2 regions of the Allokutzneria multivorans genome follow, and region 2 is predicted to be linked to the other one. Evidence: riboswitches for the same ligand, from Rfam matches in the RefSeq annotation. Region 2 holds a riboswitch; the other holds the start of a gene.
The links. A riboswitch is a leader RNA that binds a small molecule or an ion and turns the genes downstream of it on or off. The one in region 2 is predicted to bind S-adenosylmethionine.
Positions count from the first base shown of each region.

Region 1: it holds a riboswitch for S-adenosylmethionine, as region 2 does, so the genes downstream of both, ABD798_RS29025 (aminotransferase class V-fold PLP-dependent enzyme) here and thrC (threonine synthase) in region 2, are expected to answer to the same signal.

Region 1 is NZ_BAABAL010000019.1:243,125-249,046, forward strand. Features, by position in the region: gene ABD798_RS29005 (extracellular solute-binding protein) at 1-401, opposite strand, end outside; gene ABD798_RS29010 (AsnC family protein) at 677-1,693, shown strand; gene ABD798_RS29015 (RluA family pseudouridine synthase) at 1,787-2,713, opposite strand; gene lspA (signal peptidase II) at 2,710-3,285, opposite strand; gene ABD798_RS29025 (aminotransferase class V-fold PLP-dependent enzyme) at 3,303-4,646, opposite strand; SAM riboswitch class IV at 4,684-4,798, opposite strand; gene ABD798_RS29030 (potassium/proton antiporter) at 4,904-5,922, opposite strand, start outside.
Region 2 is NZ_BAABAL010000017.1:426,449-432,370, reverse strand. Features, by position in the region: gene rpsT (30S ribosomal protein S20) at 1-152, shown strand, start outside; gene ABD798_RS22950 (RNA polymerase sigma factor) at 328-888, opposite strand; gene ABD798_RS22945 (SSI family serine proteinase inhibitor) at 1,239-1,649, shown strand; gene ABD798_RS22940 (SSI family serine proteinase inhibitor) at 1,803-2,207, shown strand; gene holA (DNA polymerase III subunit delta) at 2,321-3,301, opposite strand; SAM riboswitch class I at 3,454-3,585, shown strand; gene thrC (threonine synthase) at 3,597-4,859, shown strand; gene ABD798_RS22925 (DNA internalization-related competence protein ComEC/Rec2) at 4,923-5,922, opposite strand, start outside.

The DNA of each region.
Region 1 (5,922 bases), on a different contig from region 2:
ACGATCTCGTCCAGCGAGCGGATCTGTTTGCCCCCGGCGAACTCGCCGACCCAGATCCCGTCGACGGCCATGATGTCCGCGCCGCCACCGGTCTTGAGGTCCAGCGCGATCTTGGTCTTGTAGTCCTCGTCGCCCGCGCCGTTGCCCTCGAAGCGGACGGTGGCGGTGACGCCCTTGCGCTTCTGCTCCTCGACGAAGCGGGGGATCACCCAGTCCGTCACCCACCCGGCCTTGGCCGAGTTCTTGCCGCCCGCCACCGCGTTGCCGGTGATGGTCAGCGAGACCTCCTTGGCGTCGGCGTTGCGGGAGCTGTCTGCGCTCTGCGGCTGCCCTAGGCATCCGCTGAGCGCCGTCACGGCGGTCACGGCGGTCACTGCAACGAGCGCGGCTCTGCGTCGCATTCTCCGACCTTCCTCGTCGCTGAGCTGGTCCTGAGGTCGGCCATCCTCGATCAGTCCGACAACGATGACAAGGGCTGTTCCCAGACCGTTTCCCGGACCGCGCGGGCACCCGTCTTGATTGCTCAAGTGCCTTCTACCAGGCACAACAAGCCTTCGCATGCCCACACTTCGGCCTGGACGGAATGCAGAAGCTGTTAGCGCGCTCTACTTTTGCCCACGTTCTCCCGGTGTGGGCGTCGGCGCGTTGATCTCGGCGACGGGGTAGCGTGCCGTGCGTGGCTGTGCCAGATCCCGTCGATGCCCGTTTGCTCGCCCTGGTAGCGGAGGCGGGCCGTGCGGCCGTGCACGAGATCGCCGCGAGAGCGGGGATGGACCCGCGCGAGGTGGCCTCCCGGCTGATCGCGCTCTCCGCGACCGGCCTCCCGCTGCTCGTCGGCGTCGAGTGCGACCCCAACGGCCTGCGCGCCGCGCTCGCCCCTCCGCCGCCGCAACAACAGCAGCCGCACTGGGGCCACCCCGGTCAGCAGCAGCACCCGCATCCGCACCAGCCCGTGCACGGGACGCCGAGCGGCGCCTACCCGGTGCACGGCACGCCCAGCGGTCCCTACCCCGGCCCCAGCGGCCCGTACCCCGTGCACGGCGGCCACACCGGCGCGTACCCGCCGCAGGCCTTCCCGCAGAGCACCCCGTTCCCCGCGCAGCAGCACCCGCAGAGCACGCCGTTCCCGGTCCAGCCCCAGCAGCCGCCGCACCACCAGCCGCCCCAGCCGACGCAGCCGCCCCAGCCCGCCGACCCGGTGCTCAGCACGTGGGGTCCGCCGCAGAGCTCCTCGTGGGCGCGCGGTGACCAGCCCGCGCTGCCCGCCGGTCCGCGCACCGGCAAGGTCGGCACCACCCTGGAGACGATCGGCCTCGAAGGCGAGCAGCTCGGCATCCAGCTGGTCGAGGTCGTCGACCCGGCCGACTTCCTCTTCACCGCTGCGGGCTACCGCCTCCAGGAGGGTGAGCGCGCGGTCGTGGTGCACACCGAGCTGACCAACCGCGGCCAGATCCCCTTCGCCTCGCTGCCCGACCTGTACCTGGTGCTCATCACCACGGACGGCAGGCAGGTCTCCAAGGCCCCGGTCTCGCTGTCCTCCCGGCCGCCGCACCGCATCGGGGTCAACCCGGGCGAGACGGCGGGCGGCCACACCGTCTACGTGCTCCCCGAGTCCATCGACGTGGTCTCGGTGAAGTGGAGCGCGCGCTCCGACGACGACAAGCGCAGCCTCACCTGGTCCACCCTCGACTGACCCTCAACCTCTTCAGCGCCGACTGAACGACCCAATGTGGCATTGGTTACGTCTGACGAAACAAATGCCACATTGGGTACGCAAACGCGGGCGTCAGGATTCGGCGCGGAGGGCTTCGAGGGCGTCGGCGAGGTCGGCTGGGTACTCGGAGACGAACTGCACCCACTGGCCGTCAGCCGGGTGGTCGAAGCCGAGCGTGCGCGCGTGCAGCCACTGTCGCGTGATGTTGAGCCGCTTCGCCAGCACCGGGTCCGCGCCGTAGGTCAGATCGCCGACGCACGGGTGCTTCAGCGCGGAGAAGTGCACGCGGATCTGGTGGGTGCGCCCGGTCTCCAGCTTCACGTCGACCAGGGACGCCGCGCGGAAGGCCTCCATCACCTCGTAGTGGGTGATCGAGTCCTTGCCGCCGTTCATCACCGCGAACTTGTAGTCGTGCTTGGGGTGCCGGTCGATCGGCGCGTCGATGGTGCCGCGCGACGGGTCGGGGTGGCCCTGCACCAGGGCGTGGTAGCCCTTGTCGACCGTGCGCTCCTTGAACGCGCGCTTCAGCACGGAGTACGCGTGCTCGCTCTTCGCGACGACCATGACGCCGGTGGTGCCAGCGTCGAGTCGGTGCACGACGCCCTGCCGCTCGGCCGCGCCGGAGGTCGCGATGCGCACACCGGCCGCCGCGAGCCCGCCGACCACCGTGGGGCCGCTCCAGCCGGGGCTGGGGTGCACGGCGACGCCGACCGGCTTGTCGATCACGACGATGTCGTCGTCCTCGTGCAGCACGACCATGCCCTCGACCGCGATCGCCTGGATCTCGATGGGGCGCTCGGGCTCGGGCAGGGTGATCTCCAGCCAGGAGCCCGCGGTGAGCCGGTCGGACTTGCCGACGGGCTGGCCGTCGAGCAGCACATCGCCCTTCTCGGTCAGCCCGGCGACGACCGTGCGGGACAGGCCGAGCAGCTTCGACAGGCCCGCGTCGACGCGCATGCCCTCCAGGCCGTCCGGCACTGGCAGCGTTCGCGCGCTCACGACTGGGACTCCTTCTTCTTGGAAGACTTCTTCTCGATCATCGTGCCGTCGTACTCCCGGCCGAGCAGCGCCATCAGCACGATGAGCGCTCCACCGACGCAGATCGCCGAGTCGGCCACGTTGAACACCGGCCACACCGAGCCGTCCGGGGCGAACAGCGACAGGAAGTCGACGACGTGCCCGTGCAGGAAGCCCGGCGGGCGGAAGAGCCGGTCGCCGAGGTTGCCGAGGGCTCCGGCCAGCACCAGGCCCAGACCGGCCGCCCAGCCACCGGAGCGCAGGCGCGGCGCGAAGTACAGGATCGCCAGCACCACCGCCGCCATGATCAGCGACAGCACCCAGGTGTAGTCGGCGCCGATGGACCACGCCGCGCCGGGGTTGCGGACCAGCACCAGGTAGAGCCCGCCGCCGAACAGGCGCACCGGTTCCTGGCCCTCCAGGGACGCGACCGCCCAGAACTTGGTGACGATGTCCAGCGCCAGCACCACCGCGGCCAGCGCGGCGAACAAGCCGAGCCTGCGCGGTGGCGGCGGTGGTGTGCTCTCGGTGCTCACCGGGTCATTGTCGCTCACCCGGTCATTGTCGCTGATCAGAGATCGGCCAGGAACGGCGGCAGCGGCCGGGGGTCGTTGCGCGGGGTCCAGCGGCCGTCCACGAGCTCGTACTCCCACTTCGGGCCGTCCGCGACGATCCGCCGCAGCGCGCCGACCACGCGCGAGACGTGCTCGGAGTTGTTGCCCAGGCCCAGGCTGACGCGCAGCGCCCGGCCACCCTCGGAACCGCTCCCGGCGATCAGCCGCTTGGTGGCGATGTGGGCGCAGAACGCGCCGTCGCGCACGCCGATGCCGTACTCCGCCGACAGGATCGCGGCGAGCAGCCCGGCGTCGTGGCCGTCGACGGTGAAGCTGACAACGCCGACGCGGTCCGGCGCCTCGTCCCCGAACAGGGTCAGCTCGCGGAAGCCGGGCACCGTGGCCAGACCGGCCTTGAGCTGGGTGAACAGCTTGTCCTCGTGCGCCTTCACGTCCTCCCAGCGCTGCCGCGCCAGGACTCCGCAGGCCACGGCGAGCGCGTGCACGCCCACGACGTTGGGCGAGCCGGCCTCGTGCCGCTCGGGCACCTTCGACCAGCTCACGCCCAGGTGGTCGCCCCAGTCGACGACGTTGCGGGTGGCTCCGCCGCCGATCAGGTACGGCTCGGCCTGCTGGAGCCAGTCGGAGCGGCCGACCAGCGCGCCCGCGCCGAACGGGGCGTAGAGCTTGTGCCCGGAGAGCACGACGTAGTCCACCTCGGCGGCGCTGGCGTCCACCGGCCGGTGCGGAGCGAGCTGCGCCGCGTCGAGCACGGTCCGCGCGCCGTGCGAGTGCGCGCACCGGACGAGGTCGTTGACCGGCCACACCTCACCGGTCACGTTGGAGGCGCCGGTCAGCACCACCAGGCGCGGGCCGACCGGAGCGGACTTGAGCGCCTCGTCGAGCACGCGGACGGCCTCGGCGGGCGTCGCGGGGGTCTGCAACCGGTTCACCCGGGGACCGCGCCACGGCAGCAGCGCGGCGTGGTGGTCGGTGTCGAAGACGAAGACGCTGGTGCCCTTGGGAACGCTGCGCGCCAACAGGTTCAGCGAGTCGGTGGTGTTGCGGGTGAAGACCACGGCGTCGGTCTGGCGGGCTCCGACGAAGCGGCGGACGGCGTGCCGGGCCTGCTCGTAGATGCGGGTGCAGACCTGGGAGGCGAAGCCCGCGCCGCGGTGCACGCTGGCGTACCAGGGCAGCAGCTCGTCGACGGCGTCGCGGACCTGCTCCAGGCACGGGGCGCTGGCGGCGTGGTCGAGGTTCGCGTAGGGCACCAGCTCGCCCGTGACCAGCGGAACCGTCAGGCGCGAGCCCACGACGGAGGGAACCGAGGAACGGATGGGGGCGAACGCGAGCGACACAGCGACCTCCGTGAGTCCGTGGGACTCGCCGGGAGGGAGTCCGCGCTTGCTCACCGCGTTGCGCGGTGAACCAGGTCCTCACCTAGAGCACCCCACCGCGGTTGGAGGGTTGCCGACCAGCAAGCTAGGGCTTGTCGCTGGCACTCATGACCTTGCGATCGAAAGTAGCCGAGGACGCGCCAACGCGCCAGACCCCGTCCAGATCCTGGAACGCGACCTGCGCCACAGCTGACTGGAGCCGTTGCGGCGCAAGGGAATCAGTCCCCCGACTCGCCCTTCCAGCGCGCGTAGCGACCCGCGCGGTCGATGGCGCGGACCCGTCGTTCGGCGCCCTCGCGCACCTCCTCGGTGGCCACGATCAGCAGCTGGTCGCCCACCTGGATGCGCGTGGTGGGCTGCGGCGTGAACCCGGCCTTGCCGCGCACCACGAGGCTCACCGTCGCGCCGACGGGCAGCCTCAGCTCGGTGATGTAGACGCCGTGCAGCTTCGAGCCCTCCGGCACGCGCACCTGCAACAGCTCCGCGCCCAGCTCGTCCAGCGGCGCCGAGTCGACCTCGACCTGCTGCGGCTCACCTCGGCGCACGAGCCCGAGCATCCGCGCCACCAGCGGCAGCGTGGTGCCCTGGATCAGGGTCAGCACCACGACGAGCACGAACACCACGTCGATCAGCTGCTGCGCGCCGGGGACGTCCTGGGTCACCGGGATCAGCGCGAGCACGATCGGCACCGCGCCGCGCAGCCCCGACCACGACAGGAAGACCTGCTCCCGCCAGGGCACCCGGAACGGCAGCGCGGCGGCGAGCACCGACAGCGGCCTGGCGACCAGCACCAGCACCGCGCCGGTGATCAGCGCCGGGATGATCACGCTCGGCAGCCGCCCCGGCGAGGCGTAGAGGCCGAGCAGCACGAACAACCCGATCTGGGAGAGCCAGCCGAGCCCTTCGGCGAAGGACAGCGTGTCGCTGCGGTGCGGGAGCTTCGCGTTGCCCAGCACCAGTCCCGCGACGTAGGTGGCGAGCAGTCCCGAGGCGTGCAGCTCCTGGCCCGCCGAGTACGCGAGCACGCACACCGCGACTGTCGCAAGTGGATAGAGACCGGTCGCGGGCAACGCCGCGCGGCGCAACGCCTGACCGCCGAACCACCCCAGCGCGATGCCGACGACCGCGCCCACGCCGAGCTCGTAGACCACGAGCGCGGGTGTCCACCAACTGGCCGTCTCCGTGCTGGCGAGGAGGACGACCGCGATGTACACCGGCGCGTCGTTGAGACCCGACT
Region 2 (5,922 bases):
AGGCCGCCGAGGCCGGGGACAAGGACAAGGCCGCCGTGCTGCTCGCCGAGGCCAGCAAGAAGCTGGACAAGGCCGCCAGCAAGGGCGTCATCCACGCGAACCAGGCCGCCAACAAGAAGTCGGCGATGGCCCTGCGCGCCAACAAGATCTGATCGCATCCCGATCGGGTCCCACGGACACGAGAACGCCGCCCCGCGACCAGCGGGGCGGCGTTCTTCGTCTGTGCCGGCGGTTCCCGCCCGGCGGAGTTGCGGCCCTGGCGGTTTTCCGGCCCTGGCAAGGAAAAGGGCCTAGGTACGGGGCCCTGCTCCCCGTACCTAGGCCCTTTCAGCAGCCGAACACCCTGTTGACGGGCGAACGGCGAGCCATCCACTGACGGACCCGGCAGCGCGCGCGGCTGGCGATGCACTCGGTCGCGCGTCGTGTCGTGCCCAGCCTTCGTGAGATCTCGTCGTGCGGGAGACCGTGGGAAAGCCAGAGCAGGACATAACGTTCGCGCCGACTGAGCTTGCCGCAGTGCGCGACGAGCCACTCCGCCTCGGCCTGATCGCTGATCGACTCGGCCGGATCTGTCACGTCCAACGGTAGCAGCCTGGCGTGCGTGGCGACCTGCCGCGCGGTGGTGCTCCTGCGGGCCTCGTCGACGCACAACCGCTTCACGACGGCCACCAGAAAGGGCATCACCCGTTGCGGGTCCAGGGCGGGGAACTCCATGGCCCTGATGAAGGCCTCGTGCACCAGGTCCTCCGCCGCCTCACCGGCGCCCGCCCTGACCGCGATCCTGATCAGCGCGGGACGCAGGTCGACGCATTCCCGCCAGAACTCCTCGCTCCGCGACCGGGCGCAGCCGTCGAGCAGCGGTCCGGCCTCCTGATTGGTCAACAACACGACTCCTAGCATCGACAGGAATTATCGGCGGGACCGACAAGCACGTCTGAACGAGTTATCCGGCCAATTCCCTTCGAAGCACCAAGGTCTTCACGAGGCGCAACCCGAAGCCCCCTCGACCGCCTTAGATACCACCGTAAGAACGGTACTTTGGCAAGGCTTCGTTGCGCAGGAAAACATGGTTCCCTCGGACAGCAGGGCGCATACCGCCATTGGAGGGATCGCCCCCTGCTTCCCCCGTCTGTGAGGACGCTCACTGAGCGCGACCGGAAGCCGCCCGCGTATTCGGAGTGGGACACCCACAGGTGACCCGAGATATATCCGAACATATTTCGAGGAAAGGGAAGTCCATGTCCTGGAACCGACCGCTCAGGTTCGTTCCGATCGCGGTGACCGCGCTGCTCGCGGCGCTGGCGACACCGGCGGGAGCGATCCTCCCACCCGCGCCGCCCGCCGCCGCGCTCGTGCTCACCAGCACGCCCGGCGAGGCTCCCGCGCCCTCGGCGAGGCGGGTCCCGCTGACCTGCTCGCCGGACGGTGGCGGCCACCCCGCGCCCGTGGCCAGCTGCGCGGCGCTGGCGCGGACCGGCGGGAGCGTCGCCGCGCTGCACCTCGACCCCGGCGCCAGCTGCCCGCTGATCTACGCCCCGGTGACCACCACGGCAACCGGAACGTGGTTCGGCCGCCGGGTTCGCGAACAGATCACTTTCCCGAACAGATGTGTGCTGATCGCAAAAACCGGACCCTTATTCCGATTCTGACGAGTTCTCACCGAGCCGAGCTCGACAAGGTTGTTGCCGCGACAATCACATATTCAGTCACGCGCAGTTCACGCAACCGTCAAAGTCGTCACTCGTAGGCTGTATTGACATGAATTCCGAAGAAAAATCTTCAGATCACGGAAAGGGTTTGCAATGCTCCGCAACCGTTTGCCCGGCTCGCTCCTGACCGCGGGCGCGGTCATGCTCTGCCTCACCCCGCCCCCGGCAGTTGCCGGAACCGACATGAACGCTCCCTCAGTTCTCGCACTGTCCGTGGTCGACGAGCACCGGGGAACCCCCGCCAGGAGGGTGACCCTGCGATGCGACCCCACGGGCGGTAACCACCCGTTCGCCGCCGCGGCCTGCCCTCAGCTGGCGGAGGTCGACGGAAACTTCACCCGATTGAATGTCGGTCCACATCCACAGTGCACGAAGGAATATGCACCTCGCACTGTGAGCGCGAGCGGTTTCTGGCGTGGACGGCCGGTCAGCCACCGGGCCGCCTACGCCAACAGCTGCCTCGCACTGGCGGCGACGGGCTCGATCTTCCGCTTCTGAGCTGGGATTTTCCCGGCAGGGCGGAGCAAGCGGGGGTTCCTCGGCGTGCCGCTGGCGGAGGAACCCCCGCGACCGCTCGCCGGATGTGTCCGTTGCGTCCTGTACGTCCCGCTTCAGCGGCGGTTGCGCGCGGCGGCCACTTTGAGCACGGCGCGCTCCACCGCGTAGTCCGCGCTGGCGGCCATGCCCTTCACTTCCGCGTTGAGGGTGGCGACGAGTCCCATCGCCTCGACGAGGCCCTCCGGGGACCAGCCCTGCGCCTGGCCGAGCGCCTTCTTGACCTTCCACGGCGGCATGCCGAGCTGACCCGCGAGCTGGAACGGGTCCGCCCGCCCCACTCCGGCCACCCTGGCGATGGTGCGCACCGCGTCGGCCAGCGCGTCGGCGAGCAGCACGTGCGGAACGCCCAGCTGCAACGCCCAGCGCAGCGATTCCAGCGCGGCGGTGCGGTCGCCGGTAACGGCCTTCTCCGCCACCGCGAAGCCGGTCATCTCGGCACGGCCGCGGTGGTAACGGCGCACCGCCTGCTCGTCGACCTTGCCGCCGGTGTCCGCGACGAGCTGCGAGGCCGCGGCCGCCAACTCGCGCAGATCGTTGCCGACCGTCTCCATCAGCGCCGCGAGCGCGGGCCCGTCGATCTTGCCACCCGCGCGCCGAACCTCGTTGCGCACAAAGGATTCCCGGTCACTGGCCTTGGTCAGCTTCGCGCACTCCGCGACCGCCGCCCCCGCCTTGCGCAACGCGGCGGGCAGCTCCTTGGCGAGCTTGCCGCGCCCGCCCCCCGTGTGCGTGAGGACCAGGGTCACGCCCTCGGCGGGGTCGCGGATGTAGGAGAGCACCGCCTCGGCGATCTCCTTGCCCGCGTCCTGGGCCGCCTCCAGCACGATCACCCTGCCCTCCGCGAACAGCGAGGGGCTGAGCAGCTCGACCAGTTCGGGAGGGGTGAGATCGGTCACCCGGACCCGGCGCAGCTCGGCCTCCGGATCGGCCTGCCTCGCGGCGTCCAGCGTGGCCCGCACGGACCGCTCGACGAGGAGCTCTTCCTCTCCGATGACCAGGTGCAACGGGGCTGGCGCTGCGGCGGGAGCACTCACCGCGCCATCCTCGCACGAGGGTCGGACGGCGCGGCCGCCGCGCACGTCCCGCATCATGGGCAACGGTGGCTCTCCCGTGGGACGTTGCCGTAGCGTGACCACCGGACGGCCGCCGAAGGGCGCGCCTCCGCACAGCACCACCACAACTGAACAGCTCATCCAGAGGGGTAGAGGGATCGGCCCTACGACACCCCGGCAACCGACGCCAGACCACGCGGGATCTCCGCGAGGCCACCGGCGATCACGGTGCCAAATCCGGCCCGCACGAGCGGGAAAGATGAGGAGAGACCTCGCGATGACGACCATCGAGGCGCGCCGCAGCGCCCACCAGTTCGACCTCGGCCCGGCCCGCGCCCTGGTGTGCCGCGAATGCGGCAACGAGGTGCCGCTCGCCGCGGAGTTCGCGTGTGCGGAGTGTTTCGGCCCCCTTGAGGTCGGCTACGACTTCGGCAAGATCACCCGCGCGGAGATCGAGGCGGGGCCCCGCTCCATCTGGCGCTACCGCAACCTCCTTCCGGTGCCCTCGGACGTCCAGGAGCACCCCAACACCGATCCGGGCCTGACCCGGCTGGTCAAGGCCGACCGCCTGGCCGCCGCGCTCGGCGTGCGCAAGCTGTGGGTGAAGGACGACACCGGCAACCCCACGCACTCCTTCAAGGACCGCGTGGTCGCGGTGGCGCTCGCCGCCGCGCGCCAGCTCGGGTTCACCGTGCTGGCCTGCCCCTCCACCGGCAACCTGGCCAACGCCGTCGCCGCGGCAGCGGCGCGGGCGGGCTGGGAGTCGGTCGTGCTGATCCCCTCCTCTCTCGAGCGCGCGAAGGTGCTCACCACCGCCGTGTACGACGGTGCGCTGATCGCCGTCGACGGCAACTACGACGACGTGAACCGGCTGGCCACCGAGCTGGCCGCCGACCACGAGGACTGGGCGTTCGTCAACGTCAACGTCCGCCCGTACTACGCGGAGGGCTCCAAGACCCTCGGCTACGAGGTCGCCGAGCAGCTCGGCTGGCGCCTGCCGCAGCAGATCGTCGTGCCGGTCGCCTCCGGTTCGCAGTTGACCAAGGTGGACAAGGCCTTCCGCGAGCTGGGTGAGCTGGACCTGGTGGAGCCGACCCCGTACCGGGTCTTCGGCGCCCAGGCCACCGGCTGCTCCCCCGTCGCCGCCGCGTTCCAGGCGGGCCACGACGTGATCCAGCCGGTGAAGCCGGACACGATCGCCCGCTCACTGGCGATCGGTGCTCCCGCCGACGGTCCCTACGTGCTGGACACCGTGCGCCGCACCGGAGGTTCGGTGGAGCACGTCAGCGACGAGGAGGTCGTCGACGCGATCCGCCTGCTGGCCCGCACCGAGGGCATCTTCGCCGAGACCGCGGGCGGCGTGACCGTCGCGACGGCGAAGAAGCTCATCGAGTCCGGCCAGCTCGACCCGGACGCCGAGACCGTCCTGCTGATCACCGGCGACGGCCTGAAGACCCTCGACGCGGTGGAGGACAAGATCGGCCCGCGCGCCACCGTGCCGCCGTCGAGCGCCGCCGTCCGCGAAGCACTCGGCCTCTGACAGGTCACGGCCTCTGACAGGTCACAGACAAAGCGTCACCGGCAAAGCGTCACTGGCAAGCGCTCACCGCCTGGGCGGTGGCCGTGGTTCTCCTCTCCGTGCGGTCGCCAGACCATCGCGGGTGGCCAGAACGGCGACGTCACCGTCCAGGTCGGTGCGCAGGACGCGCACTCCGGCGAGCGAGTGCAGGACCAGTGGGCTCGGGTGGCCGTAGTCGTTGCCCGCGCCCACGCAGATCAACGCGACTCGGGGCCGCACCGCGCCCAGGAACCGGGGCAGGCTGTAGCGGGACCCGTGGTGCGGCACCTTGAGCACGTCCGCGCTGACGTCCACTGTGGACGCCAGCAGCTCGGCTTGCGTGGCCAGTTCGATGTCTCCGGTCAGCAACATCCGCCCCGCTGGTGTGTGCGCCCGCAGCACCAGTGAGGCGTCGTTGACCACGGTCCCCGGCAAGGGTGTCTCCGAAGTCCGCGGTGCCGGAGACCTCAGCGGTGCCAGCACCTCCAGCGCCAACCCGGGCCACTCCAGCCGCTGACCGCGACTCAGTTCGATCAACGGAACTCCCGCCGCCGCAACGGTGTCACGCACCTCCTTCATCGCCCAAGCGGGCTCTCTCAGTGGCCCGACCGCGACCGCTCCCACAGATCTCTCCGCGAGCACCGCCGCGAGCCCGCCGATGTGGTCGGCGTGCAGGTGGCTCAGCACCACCACAGGAACGCGATCAACGCCCAGCCGATCCAGACAAGCGTTGACCGCCAACGGTTCTGGCCCGGTGTCGACCAGGACCGCGCGCCCGGGCTCAGCGACCGCCAGCACCACGGCGTCGCCCTGCCCGACGTCACACGCCACCGCCGCCCAGCCGTCAGCGGGCCACTGCGGCTTGAGCAGCTTCACCGGAACCGCGGTCAACACCAGCACAACCACGCCGAGCACCAACACGATCCGGAACCGGCGGCTCCGCAGCAGCAACACGACCACAACGAGCAGCGCGGCGAGCAGCAGTCCACCAAGCACACCGGAAGGCCACGGAACACCGCTGTCCGGCACCGCGGCGGCACGTCTG